DNA from 2 places in the Streptomyces sp. NPDC091272 genome. Region 1 is predicted to be linked to the other one. Evidence: riboswitches for the same ligand, from Rfam matches in the RefSeq annotation. Region 1 holds a riboswitch; the other holds the start of a gene.

Evidence for each region. A riboswitch is a leader RNA that binds a small molecule or an ion and turns the genes downstream of it on or off. The one in region 1 is predicted to bind cobalamin.
Region 2: it holds a riboswitch for cobalamin, as region 1 does, so the genes downstream of both, metE (5-methyltetrahydropteroyltriglutamate--homocysteine S-methyltransferase) here and ACIQM4_RS20615 (cobalamin biosynthesis protein) in region 1, are expected to answer to the same signal.

The regions. Positions count from the first base shown of each region.
Region 1 covers NZ_JBIVVC010000007.1:79,471-84,480, reverse strand. Annotated here, with positions in the region: gene ACIQM4_RS20625 (putative cobaltochelatase) at 1-742, opposite strand, end outside; gene ACIQM4_RS20620 (cobyric acid synthase) at 810-2,369, opposite strand; gene ACIQM4_RS20615 (cobalamin biosynthesis protein) at 2,366-3,370, opposite strand; cobalamin riboswitch at 3,407-3,545, opposite strand; gene ACIQM4_RS20610 (hypothetical protein) at 3,665-3,886, opposite strand; gene ACIQM4_RS20605 (anion permease) at 3,900-5,010, opposite strand, start outside.
Region 2 covers NZ_JBIVVC010000001.1:584,749-589,758, forward strand. Annotated here, with positions in the region: gene ACIQM4_RS02270 (hypothetical protein) at 1-33, shown strand, start outside; gene metE (5-methyltetrahydropteroyltriglutamate--homocysteine S-methyltransferase) at 78-2,396, opposite strand; cobalamin riboswitch at 2,554-2,781, opposite strand; gene ACIQM4_RS02280 (ion channel protein) at 2,982-4,283, shown strand; gene ACIQM4_RS02285 (hemerythrin domain-containing protein) at 4,352-4,849, opposite strand; gene ACIQM4_RS02290 (glutamate--cysteine ligase) at 4,979-5,010, opposite strand, start outside.

The DNA of each region.
Region 1 (5,010 bases):
GCGCGCGGGCGGCCACGATCCGCTCCCGCAGGACGCCCTCCTCGCCGGCCCACTTGGCGGCGAAGGCGGCCGGGTCGTCGTCGTACGCCAGGCGGCGCCTGACGACCTCCACCCGCTGGTCGGTGTCGCGGGAGGCGGCCACCTCCACGGTCAGCCCGAACCGGTCGAGCAGCTGCGGCCGCAGCTCGCCCTCCTCCGGGTTCATCGTGCCGACCAGCAGGAACCTCGCCGCGTGCCGCACGGACACGCCCTCGCGCTCCACGTACGACGCGCCCATGGCGGCGGCGTCGAGCAGCAGGTCGACGAGGTGGTCGTGCAGGAGGTTGACCTCGTCCACGTACAGGATCCCGCGGTGCGCGTCGGCCAGCAGCCCCGGCTCGAACGCCTTCACGCCGTCGGCCAGCGCCCGTTCGATGTCGAGTGCGCCCACCAGCCGGTCCTCGGACGCGCCGACGGGCAGCTCCACCATCCGCGCGTCACGCGACACGCCGCCGGCCTCCTGGTGCGGTCCGTCGGGGCAGGCCGGGTCCGGCGCCCCGGGGTCGCAGGAGAACCGGCACCCGTCGACCACGCTCACCCGCGGCATCAGCGCCGCCAGCGCGCGCACGGCGGTGGACTTGGCGGTGCCCTTCTCGCCGCGCACGAGCACACCGCCCACGGCGGGAGACACGGCGTTGAGCAGCAGCCCGAGCCGCAGGTCGTCCTGTCCGACGAGGGCGGTGAAGGGGTAGGGCGTACTCATGCGACCTCCATAGTGGTTCCTGGCACAGCTGTCACAGCCACAACTCGCGTGGCGCGTACGGCACTTCTCATCCGCGCCCCTCGGGCGCCCCCGGCGGCACGAACGGCAGGCCGGCCGGGGCGCCCGACTCGATGAGCCGCCACAACCCGTCCGTGTCCGCGTGTTCCTCGATCAGATCGCCGAGCCTGTCCAGCTGCTCCTCGCGCAGGGCCTCGAAGCTCGTGTCCGGTGCCGGTACGAAACGCCGGCCCGCAGCCGTCGCGACCTCCCGCAGGAAGGCCCGCCGGAACCCGTCGCTCTCCAGCGACCCGTGCCAGTGCGTCCCCCACACGGCGCCCACCCGGCACCCGTCCAGGAAGGCTTCCCCACCGAGGACCTCGGCCACCCCGTGATGGATCTCGTACGCCTCGACGGCCTCGCCGAGCGCCTCGCCCACCGGCCGGGTGAGCGTCTTCTCGCGGGCGAAGCGCACCCGTACCGGCAGCAGGCCCAGCCCCTCGACCACCCCGGCGCGCGACTCGACCTCGTCCTCGATGCGGGTGCCGAGCAGCTGGTACCCGCCGCAGATCCCCAGCACCGGCAGCCCCTCGGCGGCCCGCCGCAGCAGCGCGTCCGCGAGGCCGCGCTCCCGCAGCCACCGCAGCGCCCCCACCGTGCCGCGGGTGCCGGGCACGACCACCAGGTCCGCGTCGGCCAGCTCCTCCGCGCGGTCCACGAACCGCACGACCACACCCGGTTCGGCGGCCAGCGCGTCCACGTCGGTGAAGTTGGACATCAGCGGCACCGCGCACACCGCGACCCGCAGCACGTCCTCGCCGACCGGCGGCGCCACCACGGACTCGCGCACCGCACCGCGCAGCGACACCCGCAGGCCGTCCTCCTCGTCGATGCCGAGCCCGTGCGCGAACGGCAGCACGCCGTACGTCCTGCGCCCGGTCAGGTCCTCCAGCATCTCCAGGCCAGGCTCCAGGAGCGAGACATCACCCCGGAACTTGTTCACCAGGTAGCCCGCCACCAGCCGCTGGTCCTCCCGCGCGAGCAGCGCGGTGGTGCCGAAGAACGACGCGAAGACGCCCCCGCGGTCGATGTCCCCGACCACCACCACCGGGAAGTCCGCGGCCCGTGCGATCCCCATGTTCACGATGTCGGTACGGCGCAGATTGATCTCCGCCGGGCTTCCGGCGCCCTCGCAGATCACCGCGTCGTACTGGTCGCGCAGTTCGGCCAGGCACTCGGTGACCGTCCCGAGCAGCGCCTCGCGGTGCCCGCCCTGCACGCCCTTGCCGTACGTCCTGCCGCCCGCCGTGCCGAAGAAGCCGCGGGCGCTCATCTCGCCGACCGGCTTGCCGAGCAGCACCACCTGACTCGACCTGTCGCTGCCCGGTTTGAGCAGCACCGGGTTCATCAGGGCGCTCGGCTCGACCCGCGCGGCCTGTGCCTGCATCGCCTGGGCGCGCCCGATCTCCGCGCCCTCACGGGTCACGAAGGAGTTCAGCGACATGTTCTGCGCCTTGAACGGGGCGACCTTCACCCCTTGGCGCACCAGCCACCGGCAGATCCCCGCCGTGACCACGCTCTTGCCCGCGTCCGACGTGGTCCCCGCGACCAGCAGCCCGCCACCGCTCATGAGTTACGTCCCTTCACGTACGCGTGCCCGTACGAAGCGGCCAGCCGGCCCGCCGCGCACACGGCCAACGCCAGCAGATTCACCCGGCGCGACAGCCGCACCGCACGCTCGATGTCCGGTACGTCCACGGGACGCCCGCTCTTCCCGTTCAGCACCGCACGGTGCTCCACCCGGCCCGCGTAGGAGAGCGTGCCGCCGAGGGTGACGCCCAGGGCGCCCGCGAACGAGGCCTCCACCGGGCCCGCGTTGGGGCTCGGGTGGTGTGCGGCGTCCGCGCGCCATGCCCGCAAAGCGCCCCGGGGGTCACCCCCCGCGAGCACGGCCAGCGCGGCCGTCAGCCGGGCGCCGGGCCAGCCCGCGAGGTCGTCGAGGCGCGCCGATGCCCACCCGTACCGCAGATGGTGCGGCGACCTGTGGCCGACCATCGCGTCCAGGGTGTTCACCGCCCGGAAGGCCACCAGCCCCGGCACGCCGGCGACCGCGCCCCACACCAGCGCGCCCACCACCGCGTCCGAGGTGTTCTCGGCGACCGACTCCACGACGGCGCGCGCCATCTGCTGTCCGTCCAGGGCCTGCGGGTCGCGCCCGCACAGGTGCGGCAGCCGCTCGCGGGCGACGTCGAGGTCCCCCGCGGCCAGGGCCCCGCCGACCGCGCGGGCCTCCCGCCCCAGCGACGTACCACCGACGACCGACCAGGTGACGGCGGCGGTCAGGGCGACGGACGCGGCGGGCGAGCGGCGCACGGCGCGCGCGGCGAGCGCGGCGGCGCCCGTGGCCCCGCCCACGCAGAGCAGGGTGTGCAGGGCGCCCCGGCCGCGGTGGTCGCGCCACAGCGCCCGCTCGACCGCGGCTGCGGCCCGCCCGAAGGCGGCGACGGGATGGCCCCTGCGGGGGTCGCCGAGCAGCAGGTCGCCGAGGAGTCCGGCGGCGGCGCCGTACGCGAAGACGCGGGCGGGACTCGGGCAGGGGGCGGCTGGACCGCGGGTTCCGCAGCCGGGCATGGCGATGTGTCCTTAACTCAGGGTCCGCGCCCTGGTTCGACGTGACGAGCGGCTGGGAGTTCCTGGCTTCCGTACGGCCCTCGCGGGACGTACGTGACAGTGGCGGGACCGCGCCGGATTCGCACCGGCTTCCTCTCCATGCCGCCGTATTGGCTCCGGCAGTCCACCACGCTCCGCGAACAGCCGTCAACCTGGGGTTGACCTGCGGCGCTCCCCGCGTGCACCGGCCCGCCCGGGGGCGCACGCAGAACCGCCCCGCGCACGAGGCACGGGGCGGCGGGGGCGGAGCGAGGATCAGGCGACGATCAGGAAGATTCCGTATGCCACGGCCGCCGCGCAGAGCGCGAAGCAGGCGTAGGCGCCGGTACGTGCCACGGTCGCGGAGCCGCCCGAGGCGGTGGCGCCCTCCTGCTTGGAGAGCCCCACGATGCCGAGGGTGAACAGGCCCACCAGGCCCACGGTGGCCACGAGGCTGACGCCGAAGACGGTGCCGAGAGCTGCCCAGTCGATGTTCATGTCGTGTGCGTCCTTAGACCGATGCGGCCGGGCGGGCCGCCTCGGCGGGGGAGTGGAGGGTGGCCTTTATGTCGTCCGTGTCGTGCAGCAGGACACCGGCCGGGGGCGGGGTGACCGCGGCGACGGCGGCGGTGACGACGCCCGCGGGCTCGCCGGACGTCTCCAGGTCGTCGGCGGTGACGTTGGTGTGGTCGACCGGCTTGCGGCGCGACAGGGCCCAGATCACACCCGAGCCCGCGACCAGCAGGACGGCCACGGCGGTGACGCCCCAGGCGCCCTGACCCGTCAGGAACTCCGCGGCGGCGGCGACCAGACCCGCGGCGGGCAGCGTCAGGCCCCAGGCGACGAACATCCGGGTCGCGGTCGACCAGCGGACCACGCCGCCCTTGCGGCCGAGGCCCGCGCCCATCACGGAGCCGGAGCAGACCTGGGTGGTGGAGAGGGAGAAGCCGAGGTGCGAGGAGGCCAGGATGACCGTCGCGGCGCCGGTCTGGGCGGCGAAGCCCTGCGGCGGACGGAGGTCGGTGAGGCCCTTGCCCATGGTGCGGATGATGCGCCAGCCGCCCAGGTACGTACCGGCGGCGATGGCCACACCGGCCGAGACGATGACCCACAGGGGCGGGTTGGAGCCGGGGGCCAGCACGTTTCCGGTGACCAGGGCCAGGGTGATGACACCCATCGTCTTCTGGGCGTCGTTGGTGCCGTGCGCGAGGGAGACGAGGCCGGCGGAGGCGATCTGGCCCGCGCGGTAACCCTTGGCGGTGGCCTTCTCGTCGGTCCTGGACGCCAGCTTGAAGGTGAGCTTCGTGGCGAGGTACGCGGCGACGCCGGCCACCAGCGGCGCGGCGATCGCGGGCAGCAGCACCTTGGTGATGACGACGCTGCCGTTGACCCCCGAGGTACCCACCGACATCAAGGTGGCGCCGATGAGGCCGCCGAAGAGTGCGTGGGAGGAACTGGACGGCAGACCGATCAGCCAGGTCAACAGGTTCCAGAGGATGGCGCCGACCAGCGCCGCGAAGATCACTTCCGTCGTGATGCCGCTCTCGTTGATGAGCCCGCCGGAGATCGTCTTGGCGACCTCGACGGAGAGGAAAGCACCAACGAGGTTGAGCACGGCGGAC
Region 2 (5,010 bases), on a different contig from region 1:
TGGGTGTACGCGGTCTCCACCGCGAGTCCCTGAGCGGACCGGGAAGGACCCGGCCCGCCAGGGGCCCGCTCCGCGGATCAGGACCCGGAGAGTTCCGAGCGCACGGTGCGGGCCGCGGTCACCAGGTTCTCCAGCGAGGCCCGGGTCTCGGGCCAGCCGCGGGTCTTCAGACCGCAGTCCGGGTTGACCCACAGCCGCTCCGCCGGAATGGCCTCAAGGCCCTTGCGCAGGAGGTCCGCCGCCTCCTGCGCGGAGGGGACGCGCGGCGAGTGGATGTCGTAGACACCGGGACCCGCCTCGCGCGGGTAGCCGTGCGCGGCCAGCTCCCTGGCGACCTGCATGTGCGAGCGCGCCGCCTCCAGGCTGATGACGTCCGCGTCGAGGTCGTCGATGGCCTGGACGATGTCACCGAACTCCGCGTAGCACATGTGGGTGTGGATCTGGGTCTCTGCGCGTACCCCGCCGGTGCTCAGCCGGAAGGACTCCGTCGCCCAGGCCAGGTACGCGGTGTGGTCGGCGGCACGAAGCGGCAGGGTCTCGCGGAGCGCCGGCTCGTCGACCTGGATGACCGAGGTGCCGGCGGCCTCCAGGTCCCCGACCTCGTCCCGCAGGGCCAGGGCGACCTGGCGTGCGGTGTCGCCGAGCGGCTGGTCGTCCCGTACGAACGACCAGGCGAGCATCGTCACGGGACCGGTCAGCATCCCCTTGACCGGGCGGTCGGTGAGGGAGTTCGCGTAACTCGTCCAGCGCACCGTCATCGGCTCCGGACGGGAGATGTCACCGGCGAGTACCGGCGGGCGCACGTAGCGGGTGCCGTACGACTGGACCCAGCCGTGCTGGGTGGCCAGATATCCCGTCAGCTGCTCGGCGAAGTACTGCACCATGTCGTTGCGCTCGGGTTCGCCGTGCACGAGGACGTCGATGCCGGCCTTCTCCTGGAAGGCCAGGACGTCCCGGATCTCCGCCTCGATGCGCTCCTCGTAGCCCGCCGTGTCGATGCGCCCGGTCCTGAGGTCGGCGCGGGCCGCCCGCAACTCGGTGGTCTGCGGGAACGAGCCGATCGTGGTCGTCGGGAGCAGCGGCAGGCCGAGCGCGGCGCGCTGGGCCGCGGCCCGCTCCTCGTACGGCGCCGAACGCCGGCCGTCCGCGCCGGTGACGGCGGCAACCCGGGACCGTACCGCCGGGTCGCGGGTGATGGGGGAGTGGGCGCGGGAGGCCAGGTCGGCCCGGTTGACCGCGAGTTCCGCGGTGATTGCCGCGGTGCCCTGGGCCAGCCCCTTGGTCAGGGTGACGATCTCGGCGCTCTTCTGCCGGGCGAAGGCCAGCCAGCGCAGGATCTGCGGGTCGACGTCGCGCTCGGCGGCGGCGTCCAGCGGGACGTGCAGCAACGAGCAGGAGGCGGCCACGTCGACCCGCCCGGCGAGGCCGAGCAGGGTACCGAGGGTGGCCAGCGACTTCTCGAAGTCGTTGATCCAGATGTTGCGGCCGTCGACGACACCTGCGACGAGACGCTTGCCAGGCAGCCCGCCGACGGCGGCCAGCGCCTCCAGGTTGGCCGCCGCGGGACCGGTGAAGTCCAGTGCGAGACCCTCGACCGGGGCCTTGGCGAGTACCGGCAGGGCGTCGCCGAGCCGGTCGAAGTACGAGGCGACGAGCAGCAGCGGCCGGTCGGTGAGAGCGCCCAGGTCGCGGTAGGCGCGCTCGGCCGCGCTCAGCTCGGCGGGGGCGCGGTCCTGGACCAGCGCCGGCTCGTCCAGCTGCACCCACTGCGCCCCGGCCGCCCGCAGGTCGGCGAGCACCTCGGCGTACACCGGGAGCAGCCGGTCGAGCAGGGTCAGCGGTTCGAAGTCGGCGGCCACGCCGGGAGCGGGCTTGGCCAGCAGCAGATAGGTGACGGGGCCGACGAGTACGGGCCGCGCGTCGTGACCGAGCGCGAGAGCCTCCTGGAACTCGGCGACCTGCTTGGTGGAGTCCGCAGTGAAGACCGTGCCGGGCCCCAACTCGGGCACCAGGTAGTGGTAGTTGGTGTCGAACCACTTGGTCATCTCCAGGGGTGCCACGTCCTGGTTGCCGCGGGCCATGGCGAAGTACCCGTCCAGCACGTCGGCTTCGACGGCCGCACGGTGGCGGGCGGGGACGGCGCCGACCATGACACTGGTGTCCAGGACGTGGTCGTAGTACGAGAAGTCACCGGTGGGCACCTCGTGGAGGCCGGCCTCGGCCAGCTGCCGCCAGTTGGTGCGGCGCAGCTCCCGTGCGCTCTCCCGGAGGGCGTCGGCGGTGACCTTGCCCTTCCAGTAGCCCTCGACGGCCTTCTTCAGCTCCCGGTTGCCGCCCTGGCGGGGGTAGCCGTACACGGTGGACCGTGCTGCCGCTGCTGCGGACTTCGCTGTCACGGAAATCTCCTTCGCGAGATGACTCCTGAGAATCCCGGAGACGGATCACGGACGCGAAGGGTGACGGAACCGGGCAAAGGCGCGCGACGGGCGCGGTCCTTCGCCTGATGTGTACGCCGACCCGCCCACGAGGTCACCGGGATGTCCGTACGCGAGGGGTCGCGTACGGGCAACGGGCAGGTCTTCGGACTCGCGGGCACTTCTGCCGGTGTTGCTCCGGCAGGTTCCTACTGGCCGTCGCTTCCCAGGTCCTTGGCCGGACCCAGTGCGTATGACGGCGGTCGTTCCCACTCACCGCTGCGGGGCAGTCCCGGATTCCCACCGGGTTCCCTCTTGCGACGCGCCTGCCTGGCGGGCAGGGCGAACCAGTTGCACCCGACACCCTAGGCGCCCGCGGCCCCGACGGTCACCGCGGTCCACACGGCGGACCGTGACATCGGACACGGATCGCGTGACGGTACGGGGGGGATCGCGTGACGGTACGGGCGCGGGGGGTACCTGCCCCGGCGGCCCCGGCGGAGGAAAGCCCTGTGAAACACCCACAAAGAACAATCCAGTTGAAATGCCTGCAAATAGGGTGACGCGGTGAGCACCTCAGCCGATGTCACGCCGCCCCCGCCCCCGGTCCCGCCCGCAGTCTCCGCCCGCACCCTGCTGCCCCTCGTGGTGCCCGCGCTCGTGGTGGGCGTCGGTTGCAGCCTGCTCTTCCTCGCGGTCAGCGCGCTCGCCGAGGAACTTCAGGAGGTCCTCTGGACGGATCTGCCCGACGCGCTCGGCATCGGCGGGTACTCGGCGCTGTGGATGATCGTGATGCTCACCTCCACCGGTGTGCTGGTCGGGCTCGTCGTGTGGAAAGCGCCCGGAGGAGCGGGCCCCGACCCGGCCACGCTCGGTCTCGGCGAGGAGGAACCGCTGCGGCCCTACGTGGTGCCGGGGCTGCTGGTCGCCAACGCCCTGATGCTCGCCGGAGGTCCGAGCCTCGGCCCGGAGAACCCGATCATCGCCGCCAACGTGGCGCTCGCCTTCTGGCTCGGCACCAAGGCGCTGCCGGGAGCTCCGGGTCAGCTGTGGATGTCGCTCGCCACCGCGGCGACACTCGGCGCCCTCTTCGGTACCCCGGTCGCCGCCGCGCTCGTGGTCTCCGAGGCGCTGGCGGGGCGGCCCATGCCGGTGAAGGGTTCCCTGTGGGACAACCTCTTCGGCCCGTTGCTCGCCGCGGCGGCAGGGTCGCTGACGACGACCCTGCTCGCCTCGCCCTCCTTCGACCTGGGCCTCCCGCCCTTCGGCCGGCCGGATTGGGGCGACCTGCTGGCCGCGATCGTGGTCGCCTGCGCCGCCGCGGTGCTCGGCATGGTCGCCGTCCTCCTCTTCCCCTACGTGCACCGCGCCTTCGGGAGCCTGCGGCACCCGATGCTGATGCTGCCGCTCGGCGGGCTCGTACTCGGCCTGCTCGGCGCACTGGGCGGGCAGCTCACCCTGTTCAAGGGGCTGCACGAGGTCGGCGAGCTTGCTGCGGACCCGGACGGCCGGTCGGCCGGACAGTTCGCCGGGCTCGCGGTGGTGAAGCTGGTGGCGCTGCTGGTCGCGGCGGCCTGTGGGTTCCGGGGCGGACGGATCTTTCCGGCCGTGTTCGTCGGCGCCGCGTTCGGTCTCTGCGTGCACGCGCTCGTGCCGGGCGTGCACCCCTCGGTCGGCATCGCGGCGGGTGTGCTCGGCATGCTGCTCGCGATCACCCGGCAGGGGTGGATCAGCCTCTTCACCGCCGCCGTGCTCGTGTCGTCGCCCGCGATCATCGCGCTCATGTGCATCGCGTCCCTGCCCGCCTGGCTCCTGGTGACGGGCCGCCCCCAGATGCAACTGACCGAGGACGGCACGCCGTTGCGGTGAGAGGGCGACGCGCCCGGGCGTCGACCTCGGCAGGGGAGCGGCGGCACGTCACCCGGCCTCCTCCCGCCTCAGGAGTTCTTGACGACCTTGCGCACATTCTCGACCGTGCCGCAGTCGGCCTTGAGGTGCTTCTCGCGTGCGCCCCAGAAAGCCACGGCGAGTTCGCCGCGACGGGTGCCCGACACGTTCTCGCGGGCGCCGTTGAGGATGGTGCGTTCCTCCTCGTCGGTGTGGTGCGCCACGGCCTCGACGAGCTCCTCCAGCTTGGAGTCCCAGTCGTCCGAGCCGACCTCGTCGACCTCCAGCAGGGCGAGCAGGGCCTCGTTGCCCTCGGCGTGCTCCTCGGAACCGTGGTCGACCTCTTCGTTGTCGATGTCCTTGTACCGCTTGAGCGCGGGGTAGACCTCTTCCTCCTCCGCCTCACCGTGGGCGATGAGCAGGGCGGAGAACTCCCGCAGCGCGCCGGCGCGGTCGTCCTCGACGCTCCGCATCCGGCGGAACAGCTCCTCCATCCGCCGGTGGTCGTCCAGGATCAGCTCCACCACGTCCTGCGACTTCTCTGCCATGGTCGTCCTCCACATACGGGTCGGCTGCTACGTCTTCCTCCCCGCCTACCCCGAGCAGCGGCTTTTGCTGCCACCCGTTGCGCCGAACGCGTGTGCCCCCGTGAGAAACGTTCGCCCAAGGCCCGCGCGCTACGGGCCCACCCGCAGCGCGTCCACCACCG